Regions from separate parts of the Lysinibacillus sp. FSL R5-0849 genome, predicted to be linked through region 1. Evidence: riboswitches for the same ligand, from Rfam matches in the RefSeq annotation. Region 1 holds a riboswitch; each other region holds the start of a gene.
What was found. A riboswitch is a leader RNA that binds a small molecule or an ion and turns the genes downstream of it on or off. The one in region 1 is predicted to bind thiamine pyrophosphate.
Positions count from the first base shown of each region.

Region 2: linked by a shared signal. The riboswitch ahead of thiC (phosphomethylpyrimidine synthase ThiC) and the one ahead of MKY80_RS12060 (ABC transporter substrate-binding protein) in region 1 are both predicted to bind thiamine pyrophosphate.
Region 3: linked by a shared signal. The riboswitch ahead of thiW (energy coupling factor transporter S component ThiW) and the one ahead of MKY80_RS12060 (ABC transporter substrate-binding protein) in region 1 are both predicted to bind thiamine pyrophosphate.

Region 1 is NZ_CP152004.1:2,471,417-2,475,639, forward strand. Features, by position in the region: gene MKY80_RS12045 (ABC transporter ATP-binding protein) at 1-575, opposite strand, end outside; gene MKY80_RS12050 (ABC transporter permease) at 550-1,323, opposite strand; gene MKY80_RS12055 (thiamine-binding protein) at 1,320-1,613, opposite strand; gene MKY80_RS12060 (ABC transporter substrate-binding protein) at 1,615-2,610, opposite strand; TPP riboswitch at 2,766-2,876, opposite strand; gene parC (DNA topoisomerase IV subunit A) at 3,000-4,223, opposite strand, start outside.
Region 2 is NZ_CP152004.1:237,450-241,672, forward strand. Features, by position in the region: gene MKY80_RS01115 (methyl-accepting chemotaxis protein) at 1-711, shown strand, start outside; gene MKY80_RS01120 (AEC family transporter) at 1,040-1,969, shown strand; TPP riboswitch at 2,036-2,150, shown strand; gene thiC (phosphomethylpyrimidine synthase ThiC) at 2,296-4,074, shown strand.
Region 3 is NZ_CP152004.1:842,976-847,198, forward strand. Features, by position in the region: gene MKY80_RS03885 (VWA domain-containing protein) at 1-1,198, shown strand, start outside; gene thiW (energy coupling factor transporter S component ThiW) at 1,289-1,792, opposite strand; TPP riboswitch at 1,887-1,994, opposite strand; gene MKY80_RS03895 (tetracycline resistance MFS efflux pump) at 2,046-3,242, opposite strand; gene MKY80_RS03900 (spermidine/putrescine ABC transporter substrate-binding protein) at 3,733-4,223, opposite strand, start outside.

The DNA.
Region 1 (4,223 bases):
AAAAAGAGTGCCTCCTCAATACTATGTGTGACAAATAAGATGGATTTTCGATGTTCTTCCCAAATGGACAGTAGCCATGCCTGCATTTCCAGTCTTGTAAATTCATCGAGCGCAGAAAATGGTTCATCTAGACATAAAATAGGTTTATCACTGACAATGGCACGGATGAAGGATACACGTTGTTGCATCCCTCCAGATAGCTGGTTTGGATAAGCATGGCTAAAGGAAGCAAGTCCTACCTTTTCTAGCCACCCCTTTGCACGTTCAACATTAGGCTTTTGCTGCAGTTCCTCAACTATAGTTACATTCTCTAAAATAGTACGCCAAGGCAGTAGACAAGGCTGCTGTGGCATATAGCCAATTGTTCCTCTTTTTTGCAGGATATCCTCTCCATTTAATAAAATCACCCCTTGATCAACCGAAGAGACCCCACCAATTAATTGAAAAAGGGTACTTTTACCACTGCCGGATGGACCTACAATGGCCACAAACTCACCATTCTTGACATCAAAGGAAATATTATCAAGAACATGTAGACTGTTAAAGGACTTAGCGATGTTTTGAATGCTGAGCATGATAACTTCTCCCCTTTACCATTAATTTTTCAAGCAAACGAATACTACTAAATAACAATAAGCTTAACAAGACAATCGCAAAAATTGCGACAAACACTCGATCTGTACGGAAGGAGGATTGTGCTAAGGTCATGTATACACCAATTCCCTTTTTCGCACCAAGCCACTCCGCAATGACTGCCCCCATTACGCTATAAGTTGTAGCAATTTTTACACCTGAGAAAATAGCTGGGTAGGCATGTGGCCATTCTAGTTTCCAAAACGTTTGGGCCTTCGTTGCACCAATCATTTCAAAGTAATGCTTTAACTCGGGTGCTGTTTGACGAAAACCGTCCATTGTCGCTATGACAATAGGGAAAAAGCACACTAGACAAATAATGATGAGCTTTGGTAATAAGCCAAAGCCAAACCAAATAATAAGCAGCGGTGCTAACACAAGAATAGGTATGTTTTGCGACATAATGAGAATCGGGTAAAATAACGACCGAATGAAAGTAAAACGATGCAAAACAATTGCCACTGTTAGACCACAGCCAACTCCAATAGCAAGTCCTAGTAAAGCTAATTGCACAGTAGCCAGAGCATGTGGCAGGAACGTCTGATACGATTGAATGCCTTCTACTACAATTATGCTCGGTGCTGGAAGGAGCCATGGAGGAACATCAGCGATATGCACAACAAGCTCCCATATGAATAAGAGGAAGGCGATAAAAATTATCGTCCTTCCCTTTTGTAATGCCCGTTTCATGACTGATATTTCTCCGTTAATGTAGCCATTGTAATTCCATTTGGTTGATATAAAATTTTTACTTGTGTAATGACATTAATGGCTCCTAGCTCGACCATCTTAATATTCATTTTTTCAATGATTTGAAGGAGAGTTGTAAGCTCACCCTCCATCGTTGTTTCAAGTGGATGAACCTCATATTTCACACCAGATGCATTAATAACTGCAATGGCCGCATCTACATAAGGAATGACATCCTCATACTTCTCTGTCTTCGGAATAATTTGGACACTGATTAATGAATTTGCCATGTTATTTGGCCTCCTTTTTCGGTAAGAACTCATTCGTAAACGCTTGTTTAGCATCAAATTCGCCCTCTAATACTTTGTTGCTCGACATCCATTTAGCATAGTTTTCCCATACAGAAAGCTTTTGCTCACCCCATTGTTTAGCGTCATCCTGATACTTATCAGCCAACCACTCTTGGCTTTTATGCACTAATTCCTTATCTAAGTCTGGGGCTTCTTCTAGTAAAATATCGGCAGCTTCATTCGGATGCTCGATTGCATATTCATAGCCCTTCGATGCAGCCGCAACAAAAGCTTTGACGATGTCTGGATTGTTTTGAAGCATTTTTTCATTAGTTGCTAAAACAGGTGTATAGTAATCTAACTGATCACTGTAGTCCGTTAAATACAGCATATTAATCTTTTCCCCACGAAGCTCTGCCTCAATTCCTGTCCAAGCATAATAAATCCAAGCAAAGTCGATGTCTTTTTTCATCATTGTGAAGAAATCTAAATCTCCTGCATTGACAATATCTAATTTATTAATATCAGCGTTTTCTTTTTGCATTAATGATTGTAATACTGCTTGTTCGAGTGGCGCCCCCCAGCCACCATACGTTTTTCCTTCAAAGTCCTTTGGAGATGTAATACCCTTTGATTCTACAGAAGCAAATCCAGATGTATTATGCTGGATGATGGCTGCTATTGAGACAAGTGGCACATCCTGAACACGAGCCTGTGTAATGCCCTCCTGATAGCTCACGCCAAATTCTGCCTTACCGGAAGCTACGAGCTGATCGGCTCCTGCCTCTCCTGGCATAATAATATCAACATCTAAGCCCTGTTCTTCAAAATAACCAAGCTTTTTCGCAACATACAATCCTGTATGATTCGTATTCGGTGTCCAATCGAGAACCACTGACACCTTTTTCTTTGTATCAGCAGCTTGCTTGTCCTCCTTGTCGCTACAGCCTACTAACGTCATTAGTGCCGCTATTAAAATAAATAACCATTTTTTCATGCTAGGTCCTCCCAGTTTGTAATATGAAAGCGTTCAAGAATGAATGTTGTCACCAGAAGAAAGCGTAATATACGGTTGGTAAGATATTGATTGAAAAACAAAAAAACGCCTAGGATTCCTCCCAGACGTATTGCAATCAATCTCCAAAACTTTTGCTTTTTTGAATAGATGTTCCCTACGCTGGTACGAGCCAAATCAGGTTCAAAGGGTCAGTGTCTATCGGACACAATCTCAGCTAGCCATAACTAGCCCCCCTACATTCTTTCGCTATGAACTTTTCGATGATTATTATACCCATAGTTGATCTAAAATGACAAGATGCTATTTTTGGATAGTTGTTCCACTCCAACAAATAGCCCAGCTCTACAATATAGAGACTGGGCATGATTTTAGCTTGGTTTTTGTTCTTTTTTGGCCGTTAAGACATGGGAAATGGCTCCATCTGTTGCAATATCCACTTTAAATGAACCATTAGAATGACGATCAGCACGTGTCAATGCTTGAACATCAATAAACTCTTGGACGCCTTTTTCAGTTTCAATCACAACCTGCTCATCGTTTGTCGCTTGAATCACAGCGACAATTCGGTGAGGATTTGCTTTTAATTCTGTCAGGACTTTAAGACCACGTTTGGCACGACCTGCTACTTCTACCTCTGCGACATTCATTTTCTTGACAGCCCCTCGTTGCGTCACAATAACGACATATTGTGTTTCATCTGGCTGTAGAACATTGACCCCTACTAAAGCTTCTCCATCTTTTAACGTAATCCCTTTAACGCCGCCTGTTTTCACACCAGTAACTGGTAATTCCTCAATAGGGAATCGAATAGCATACGCCGTATCAGTTGTTAAGAGCAATTCCACATCATCCGTCATAAACGATGCATAAATCATTGCATCGCCCGCTTTAACATTCATTGTTTTAATCGGCTTCGAGTAACGCGTCACTGCATAATCTGCGAGCGGTGAACGTTTAATTTGTCCATCTTTCGTAGCAGTTAAAATATACGTATTTGGTTGTTCAAATGTTTCAAAGCCATAGACTGCAATAATTGATTCATCTTCACTTGTTGGCACAATACTAGAAATATGCTGACCAAGGTCCTTCCAACGAATATCAGGTAATTCGTGAACTGGCTGATAAATATAATTCCCTCTATTTGTAAATAACAATAGATGATGCTGCGTATTTAAGTTTGCTTCATACAATAAGTAATCGGAATCCTTCATCGCAAAATCTTGACCATTGGAAGCGGCATGGGATCGTGTAGAAGTACGTTTAATATAGCCATCTTTCGTGACAGTCACCACAACCTCTTCGCTTGGAACAAGGACATCTAATGTAATTTTAATTTCTTCTATTTCTTGTTCAATTCTCGAGCGACGCGGCTCTGTGAAGCGTTTTTTAATATCTAGTAATTCCTGTTTAATGACACGTACAAGCTTGGCCTCGCTTTGTAAAATTCCTTCTAGCTTGGCAATCAATTTATTTAAATCATCCTGTTCTTGGCGGAGCTCTGTAATATCGGTATTCGTTAAACGATATAATTGCAGGCTCACAATCGCCTCTGCTTGTACCTCGGTAAAATCGAACTTTGCTTGTAAATTGAG
Region 2 (4,223 bases), 2.2 Mb from region 1:
GAAATGGACGATTTATCCAACAAGACAAATGTGACAACAGAAAAAGGCATGCAAGAGGTTCTAAGTTTACATGAACATAATATAGAGACGAATGAGATGAACAGCCGTATTCAGCAGCAAATGGAATCGCTAGCTTCTAATATTGCCAATATTAATCAAATTATTGCCTCCATTCAAAGCATTACGGAGCAAACTAATCTATTAGCTTTAAATGCAAGTATTGAGGCTGCACGAGCTGGTGAGCATGGAAAAGGTTTTGCTGTCGTGGCGGAAGAAGTAAGAAAGTTGGCAGAGCAATCAAAAACTGAAACAGAAATTATTAAAAGCACGGTAGAAAGTATTTTAGAAAATTCTCAGCAAACAGTTGCAGTCATTGCATCAAATGCAGACTTAATGCAATCTCAAAATGAGTCCGTACAAAGCACGCAATTGGCCTTTAAAGATAATAGTGATTTGTCACGTGCAATTGCAACTTCTATTAGTGAACTAATGACACAGTTGTCTACTATGTTAGAGCATAAAAATCAAGCGATTATGTCCATTCAAAGTATATCGGCTATATCAGAGGAAACAGCGGCCTCTGCTGAGCAAGTAAGTGCCTCTGCAATGGACCAACAAGCAGAATTGCAAAAAGTGGCAGAGTCTATGCAAAATATGAATGATATCTCTAATGAACTGCAAGAGGTAGTTAATCTATTTAAGCTTGCGTAAAGAAAAAGGCTACCTAAAATCTAAAGGTAGCTCAGACTGTTGATAAAAGGAATCGAGAAGTTCATGCTCGATTCCTTTTTCATTTTTACTTCATGAAAAATAATTCTTTGCTGCCTAATCATACATGGCCCTAAATGAATGAGTTTTGGTAATTCTTACATTGTGTACATTGTTCTCGTTCATTGATTTGATTTTTTGAATCTTTTCAACCATAGGAACAAGGCGCGCCCCGTCCGTAGTGGAAATCAACGGTTTTAATTATGAAAGTAAGTGTCATTGACCAAGTGCATGATCGACACTACTATTAAAAGGGAGGGGGGACATCAATATGGTGTATCTTGGAATGATTTTCTTTCAAATTGTCGCACCTATTTTAGTATTACTTGTACTAGGTGCTATTCTACAAAAGAAATTTCGCTTTAATTTAAAAGCATTATCACAGCTTATTACATATTGTTTTATGCCAGCCGCTGTATTTATTAATTTATATGAGACGAATATAAAGCTGTCTGTTCTAGGAGAAGTCGGATTGTTTGTTGTACTTTTTATCGGTAGTCAAATGCTGCTTAGTCACTTTTTAGCGAAAGGGCTTGGCCTCGCCAAAACTGAGGCGGCTGTTTTTAAAAATAGTGTAGTACTCATTAACTCTGGGAACTATGGGATTCCGGTAGCTCAAATGATTTTTGCCACTCAACCTATTGGTGTAGCCATCCAGGTTATACTCGTTATCTTTCAAAACATGACAACGTATACGTATGGTTTATATAATTTAATTTCCTCTACTAAATCGGGCATGACGATTTTTAAGGACTTTATAAAAATGCCTATTATTCACGCTTTAATAATCGGTGTGGCCATGAATTATTTTGATATTGGCATTCCGCAGTTTATTAAAATACCAATAGACCATGTAGCAGATGGTTTTATTGCCGTTGCATTAATCACGCTAGGCGCCCAATTGTCTCAGATGGAGATCAAAACGATGTTTAATAAAACAGTATTCGTCAGCTGCTTCACGCGATTATTTATCGGACCAGCCGTGGCTTTAGTCATTATCTATGCGCTGGGTTTAGATGGGGTTGTGGCACAATCATTATTTATAGCAAGTGCTTTTCCCACATCCCGCAACAGTTCAAGTCTAGCATTAGAGTATGATGTAGAGTCGTCAACAGCTGCACAAACCGTTTTATTCTCAACCATTGTGAGTTGTATAACGGTCACGATTGTGATTTATATTGCGGATGTATTGTTTACCTAATAGAAAATATTTAAATGATAACTTCCATCTCTTAGCAATATCTGCTACACTAGCATCAAACTGAATAGTATTAACTAGGGGGGTCTGATGAGTCAGGCTGAGAGGGAAACGCATAGAGGTTTCTTGACCCTTTGGACCTGATCTGGCTCATACCAGCGTGGGAAAGTTAAGAAGCTATTGCCTATTACGTGCAATCAATAGACCCTTTACATTCATGGCCGGATCCAATTATTATTTTGGATTCGGCCTTTATTTATTTTATTTGATTGTTGGGTGAGCTAGATTCGGTCCTTGCCTAAAATATATTTAAGGGAGAGAAGTAGCTCATGTCAGCAATTAGTGAAAAGAACATTACGATTATGTCTAACTTTGAAGGAAGTAAAAAGGTTTATGTGGAAGGATCTCGTCCAGATATATTAGTACCAATGCGTGAAATTGCATTAAGTCCGACGACTGGTAGCTTTGGAGATGAAGAAAATGCCCCGATTCGAGTGTATGATACGAGTGGACCATATACAGATCCTTCCTTTCGTGTGGATATTACAAAAGGCTTACCTGCTTTAAGAAGTCCTTGGATACAAGAGCGAGGGGATGTTGAGGAATACGGAGGACGTACGATTAAACCTGAGGATAATGGTTTTCGTCGTGCTGATGATCCACGTATCCATGAAAATGTCTTTCCGGAATTGGTGAGAAAGCCTTTACGTGCAAAGAAGGGTAGAAATGTCACACAGCTTCATTATGCTAGAAAGGGAATTATTACACCTGAGATGGAATTTGTAGCGATACGCGAAAATATGGACCCAGATTTCGTACGTTCAGAGATTGCAGCAGGCCGAGCTATTATGCCTTCCAATATTAATCATCCAGAGGCAGAGCCAATGATTATCGGTCGTAATTTCCATGTGAAAATTAATGCGAACATTGGAAATTCAGCCGTATCATCCTCGATTGCAGAGGAGGTCGAAAAAATGACATGGGCTACACGCTGGGGCGCTGATAATATTATGGATCTATCAACTGGCAAGCATATTCATACAACGAGAGAATGGATTATTCGAAATGCTGCAGTACCCGTTGGGACAGTACCAATTTATCAGGCATTAGAAAAAGTGAATGGTGTGGCTGAGGATTTAACGTGGGAGGTGTACCGTGATACGCTTATTGAACAAGCGGAGCAAGGGGTAGATTATTTCACTATTCATGCAGGTGTCCTTTTACGTTATGTCCCTCTTACCGCAAACCGTGTAACGGGTATTGTGTCTCGGGGTGGGTCCATTATGGCGCAGTGGTGCTTATACCATCATCAAGAGAACTTCCTCTATACTCATTTTGAGGAAATATGCGAAATTATGAAAGCTTATGATGTAGCCTTCTCATTAGGAGATGGCTTACGCCCAGGGTCAATCGCGGATGCTAACGATGAAGCACAATTCGCGGAGCTGGAAACATTAGGCGAATTAACGCAAATCGCATGGAAGCATGATGTTCAAGTAATGGTGGAAGGGCCAGGTCATGTTCCAATGCATTTGATTAAAGAAAATATGGACAAGCAATTAGAGGTTTGTAAGGAAGCTCCCTTCTATACATTAGGTCCATTGACAACAGATATTGCGCCAGGTTATGACCATATTACATCTGCTATTGGAGCGGCGATGATTGGTTGGTTTGGAACTGCTATGCTCTGCTACGTGACACCGAAGGAACATTTAGGTTTACCTAATAGGGAGGATGTTCGAGTAGGGGTTATTACTTATAAAATTGCTGCACATGCTGCAGATTTAGCAAAGGGTCACCCAGGTGCACAGCAACGGGATGATGCACTGTCAAAAGCGCGTTTTGAGTTCCGCTGGCGCGATCAATTTAACCTTTCTCTTGATCCAGAGCGTGCAGTAGAATATCATGATGAAACATTGCCAGCAGAAGGAGCCAAAACGGCTCATTTTTGTTCAATGTGCGGGCCTAAATTTTGTAGCATGAGAATTTCCCAGGATATTCGTAATTATGCTAAAGAAAAGGATTTAAATACAACAGAAGCCATCCATGAAGGTATGAGGGAAAAGTCAGCGGAGTTTAAAAAGGCAGGTAGTCAAATCTATCAATAATAATAGTGCGAGGCTTGTGTTTATTTACTAGACACAAGCCTTTTTTTTATGTTGGTTTCACAACTTAATAGGGGAGATGAATATATGCATTTGCAAATAGAAGTGAACGCTTGAACCTAGACGAATACAAAAAAGCTCCACGTGAATTA
Region 3 (4,223 bases), 1.6 Mb from region 1:
GGCAGTGGATACCATTTTATCTGTTACACCAGGAGGCGGGACAGAAATCTATGGTTCACTTGCAAAAGCATATGAAAACCTAGCAGATATAAAACTGCAACGTAAGCATATTATTCTTTTAACGGATGGACAATCACAGCCAGGAAATTATGAAGATTTAATTGAACAAGGAAAAGATACTGGAATAACTTTATCAACAGTGGCTATTGGTCAAGATGCGGATGCTAACTTATTGGAAGCTCTGAGTGAGATGGGAAGCGGACGTTTCTACAATGTTATCGATGAGCAAACTATTCCTTCCATTTTATCTCGTGAAACAGCTATGATTTCCCGTACGTACATTGAGGATAACCCATTTTATCCAATACTCTATCATGCAGGGGGATGGAATACGCTATTTGCCAATGGCGTTCCACAAATGAATGCTTATATCGGAACAACCGCAAAGCAGGGTGCTACCGTCGTGGCTGAAAGCGAAAAAGAAGATCCGGTGTTAGCACAATGGCAATACGGTCTTGGCAAAACATTCGCATTCACTTCTGATTCAACAGGAAAGTGGTCGGGCGACTGGGCAAGATGGCAAAACTGGGGCACATTTTGGCAAACGCTTATTTCACAAATGCTCCCAAGTTATAATGATGTTGCCTATGATGTAAGAATAGAATCAGATGGGTCCTTTATGATTACAGATCCTACAAATGAAGCAGCCTTTTTAGATATTGTTGCGGTTAATGAAGCTGGTGAAGAGTTAGACACACAGCTTGAAACTATATCAGCCTCTCAGGTGCGTGCTGTAGTACAAGCTGACCCGGGATTAATCTTCTTCCGTATCGCTGATGAAAAGGAAACGATTTATCAGGCTGGATTAAGTGTTCCCTATAGTGCTGAGTATGAACTTCTTCCTGCTAATGATAAATTAATAGAAGAATTAACCGAACAAACTGGGGGTGCTATTTTAAAAGAACCACAAGAAGTGTTCCGTGACTTTACAAAGCAAGGGGCGGATCGTCAAAACATTGCGACATGGCTTCTCCTTGCAGGTATGCTCTTATTCTTTATTGATATTACAATAAGACGCTTTGGCTGGAATTTCCTAACGAAGCCGAAGAAAAAGGAGCAAATTGTAGAGAATCACCCCGTACAGGCAGAAAACACGAACGTGGCACAATTATTAAAGGGTATGAAAAAACGCCAATAATTTAGTTAGATGAAAGCAGTGCGAATTATTTCGCACTGCTTTTTGTATATGCATGGAGACAAATCCTCTAAGTTATATCAACAACGTTATTTAATAAAAAGAGCGGGAATTAAAATATTTTACTAGCACGGTTTTACGCAAACTGCTAGCTACTACAATACCTAAGATTGCTCCAATTGAACTTGATATTAAAAAGGCAGGCATGAAAAATAAGGCCGCTACGGATGTCCCCATAAGTAACTTTGCATAGGGCACTGCTACAAGCGATGCGAGAAGACCAGTGCCGATCACTTCACCCATACCAGCTAGCCACATTTTACTGCTATATTTATAGGCAAGACCTGCGCATAATGCTCCAATAATACTACCAGGAATGGCTAACAGTGAGCCTGTTCCTGTAAGGATACGAATGATAGCCGTAACAAAGGCAACTACAACTGTAGGTACGGGTCCAAGTATAATGGCTCCTATTACGTTAATAGCGTGCTGCACAGGGTAGGCACGAGCAATCCCAGTTGGAATGGAGATGAACGTAGAGCCTGCAACGGCAATCGCTACTAATAAAGCCATAATTGTTAATTTTCGAATAGACATGATAGGTGCGCTCCTTTTCGTTTTAGCCACTAGGAAAATGAAAAAAGCCGCTTCCTTCAAACGACAGGAAGCGGCCTTGCTTATACACTGAAAATAGCAAGAAGCGCCACTTCCCTCCGCTAGCATGAACTAGATCAGGTTCGAAGGGTCCGTATATAACCATATACGTCTCAGCCTTTAAAAGACTCCCCTAGTGGTAAGTATTTTTTAGAAGTGTAACATACTTCAATCAATAGTCAATAAGCTTTGATGATTAGTGTGAATCTGGATGCATAAGCTGTGGTGCCTTTTTCAATGTCCAAATCAGGGCAAGGAAGAAGCAGGCTAATAAGATAATGGCACCAAAAATATAAGGACTATTCATATTCCAGTCAAATAAGAAACCAGCTAAAGCGGGTCCAATCATATTTCCAAGACTCATATAGGCATTGTTCAAGCCGGCTGCAAACCCTTGCTCTGTTTCAGCAAGTTTTGAGATGAGTGTATTAACAGCTGGACGAATTAATGTTGTTGCCGTAGAGAAGATGGTTGCTACAACTAATATTAGTGCAAAACCTGAAACAAATAATATTAAGAAAATAGCAATGGAGGCAATAAATAAATTGACCAAAACTACTTTCATTTCACCAAAGCGTTTAAAGAGTGGCGTTATGATAAACATCTGTACAATTACCCCAAATGCTCCACCAACCACTAGAATGGTAGCAATATCGCCAGGTGAGTAATTAAATTTTTCTGTCACAAATAGTGATAAGGTTGTTTGGAAGTTAGCAATCCCAAATGAGAATACCATCATAATAATTAACATAACAAAATAAGGCATATGTACAGAGCGAGCCATCTGTTTCACCAGATTATCTTGCTTTTGTCTATTTTGCGCAGTATTTGGCTTTGTAGATGGTAATAAAAAGTACGATAAAATAGACGCTAAAATGGCGGCAGCTCCCGCCATGAAAAATGGAAAATGTAAGCTAACCTTTGCGAGGAAACCACCAATTCCAGGGCCAATCATAAAGCCGAACGACATTGCAGCTCCTAACATACTCATTCCTTTTCCGCGTTCTTCATAAGTTGTCACGTCTGCTACAAAAGCCATAATAGGAGGTGCAACAAATGCAGAGCCAAGGCCACCTAAAAAGCGTGCCAAAAAGAGCATCCAAACATCTGTAGAAAGGCCAAAACCGATTTGTGCAAGTCCTGTTAGTATAAGACCGAAAATAATTAAATTTTTCCGCCCATACAGGTCAGAAAGATTCCCAGCAATTGGAGAAAATACAAATTGTGCCAAGGCGAACGTTGCAATAAGCATGCCTAGAACTTGTCCTGCTGCTCCAAATATTCTTAAATATTCCGGCATTACAGGAATAATAATTCCAATACTCCCCATTGCGATAAACATATTAAACATTAATATATACAAAGCCGCCTTATTGGACTTCTGCTGGGTCATCGAAAAACCCCCTTTATGTAATCAAATATAGTACAGTCTATCATAAAGAATTATGGCTGGCTAATAGTTGAGATTGCTGTAACTGATCCAATCGTTAGAATGGTTTTCCAGAAAAGTTTTTTTCTCAGAAAACTTCACAATGTAATAGTATCTAATTGATTAATAAACATGAATAGTTAGGAGAGCGTATGAACTTTTTGCTAGAAGTAATTTTGTTGAAATGAAATAGCGTGATAAAAGTGAATAATATTGTTTAAGATGAAGCTATGATGGGCATATGTATTGGCACGTAGTATCTATGGTCTTTTCTTGGATCTAGAGGTGAAAATGATTGTTAGCTTAAACATAGACCAAAGGGATTATAGGAGAGGGGGCTGCGAAGATGAACTACTACAGGCTACTAGTAGAATTGCTTTCTAAATATAGTAATACAACTGAATGCTTACATAAAAAGGGCGAATTGGTTTCTAGACCAATTCGCTCTTATAAATTATCGAATACTCATTTTAAATTCTAAAAACAGCTCATTATATTTACCTAAGTAATCTGGGCCTAAGTTTTTATAGACCTCTAATGTATCACGTTGCTCTTCAGAAGGGTAATAGCGTTCATCAGCAACTACTTCAGGGTCCATTAAGTCCATCGCAGCGATATTAGGCGTCGAATAGCCAACATAATCGGCATTTTGAGCACCAGATTCAGCACTTAGCATAAAATTGATAAAGGCATGTGCACCATCAATATTTTTTGAGGTTTTTGGTATAACCATATTATCGAACCATAAATTGGAGCCCTCTTCAGGAACAGCAAAGTCCAACTCTTCATTTTCAGACATCATGTCCGCTGCCTGACCAGACCAAGTGAGGGCCACTGATGCTTCATTATTGATCATTAATGGTGTAATTTCATCCCCAATGATCGCTTTTACGTTTGGCGCAAGTGTAATCAGCTTGTCAGTTGCTTCACGCAATTCATCGTTAT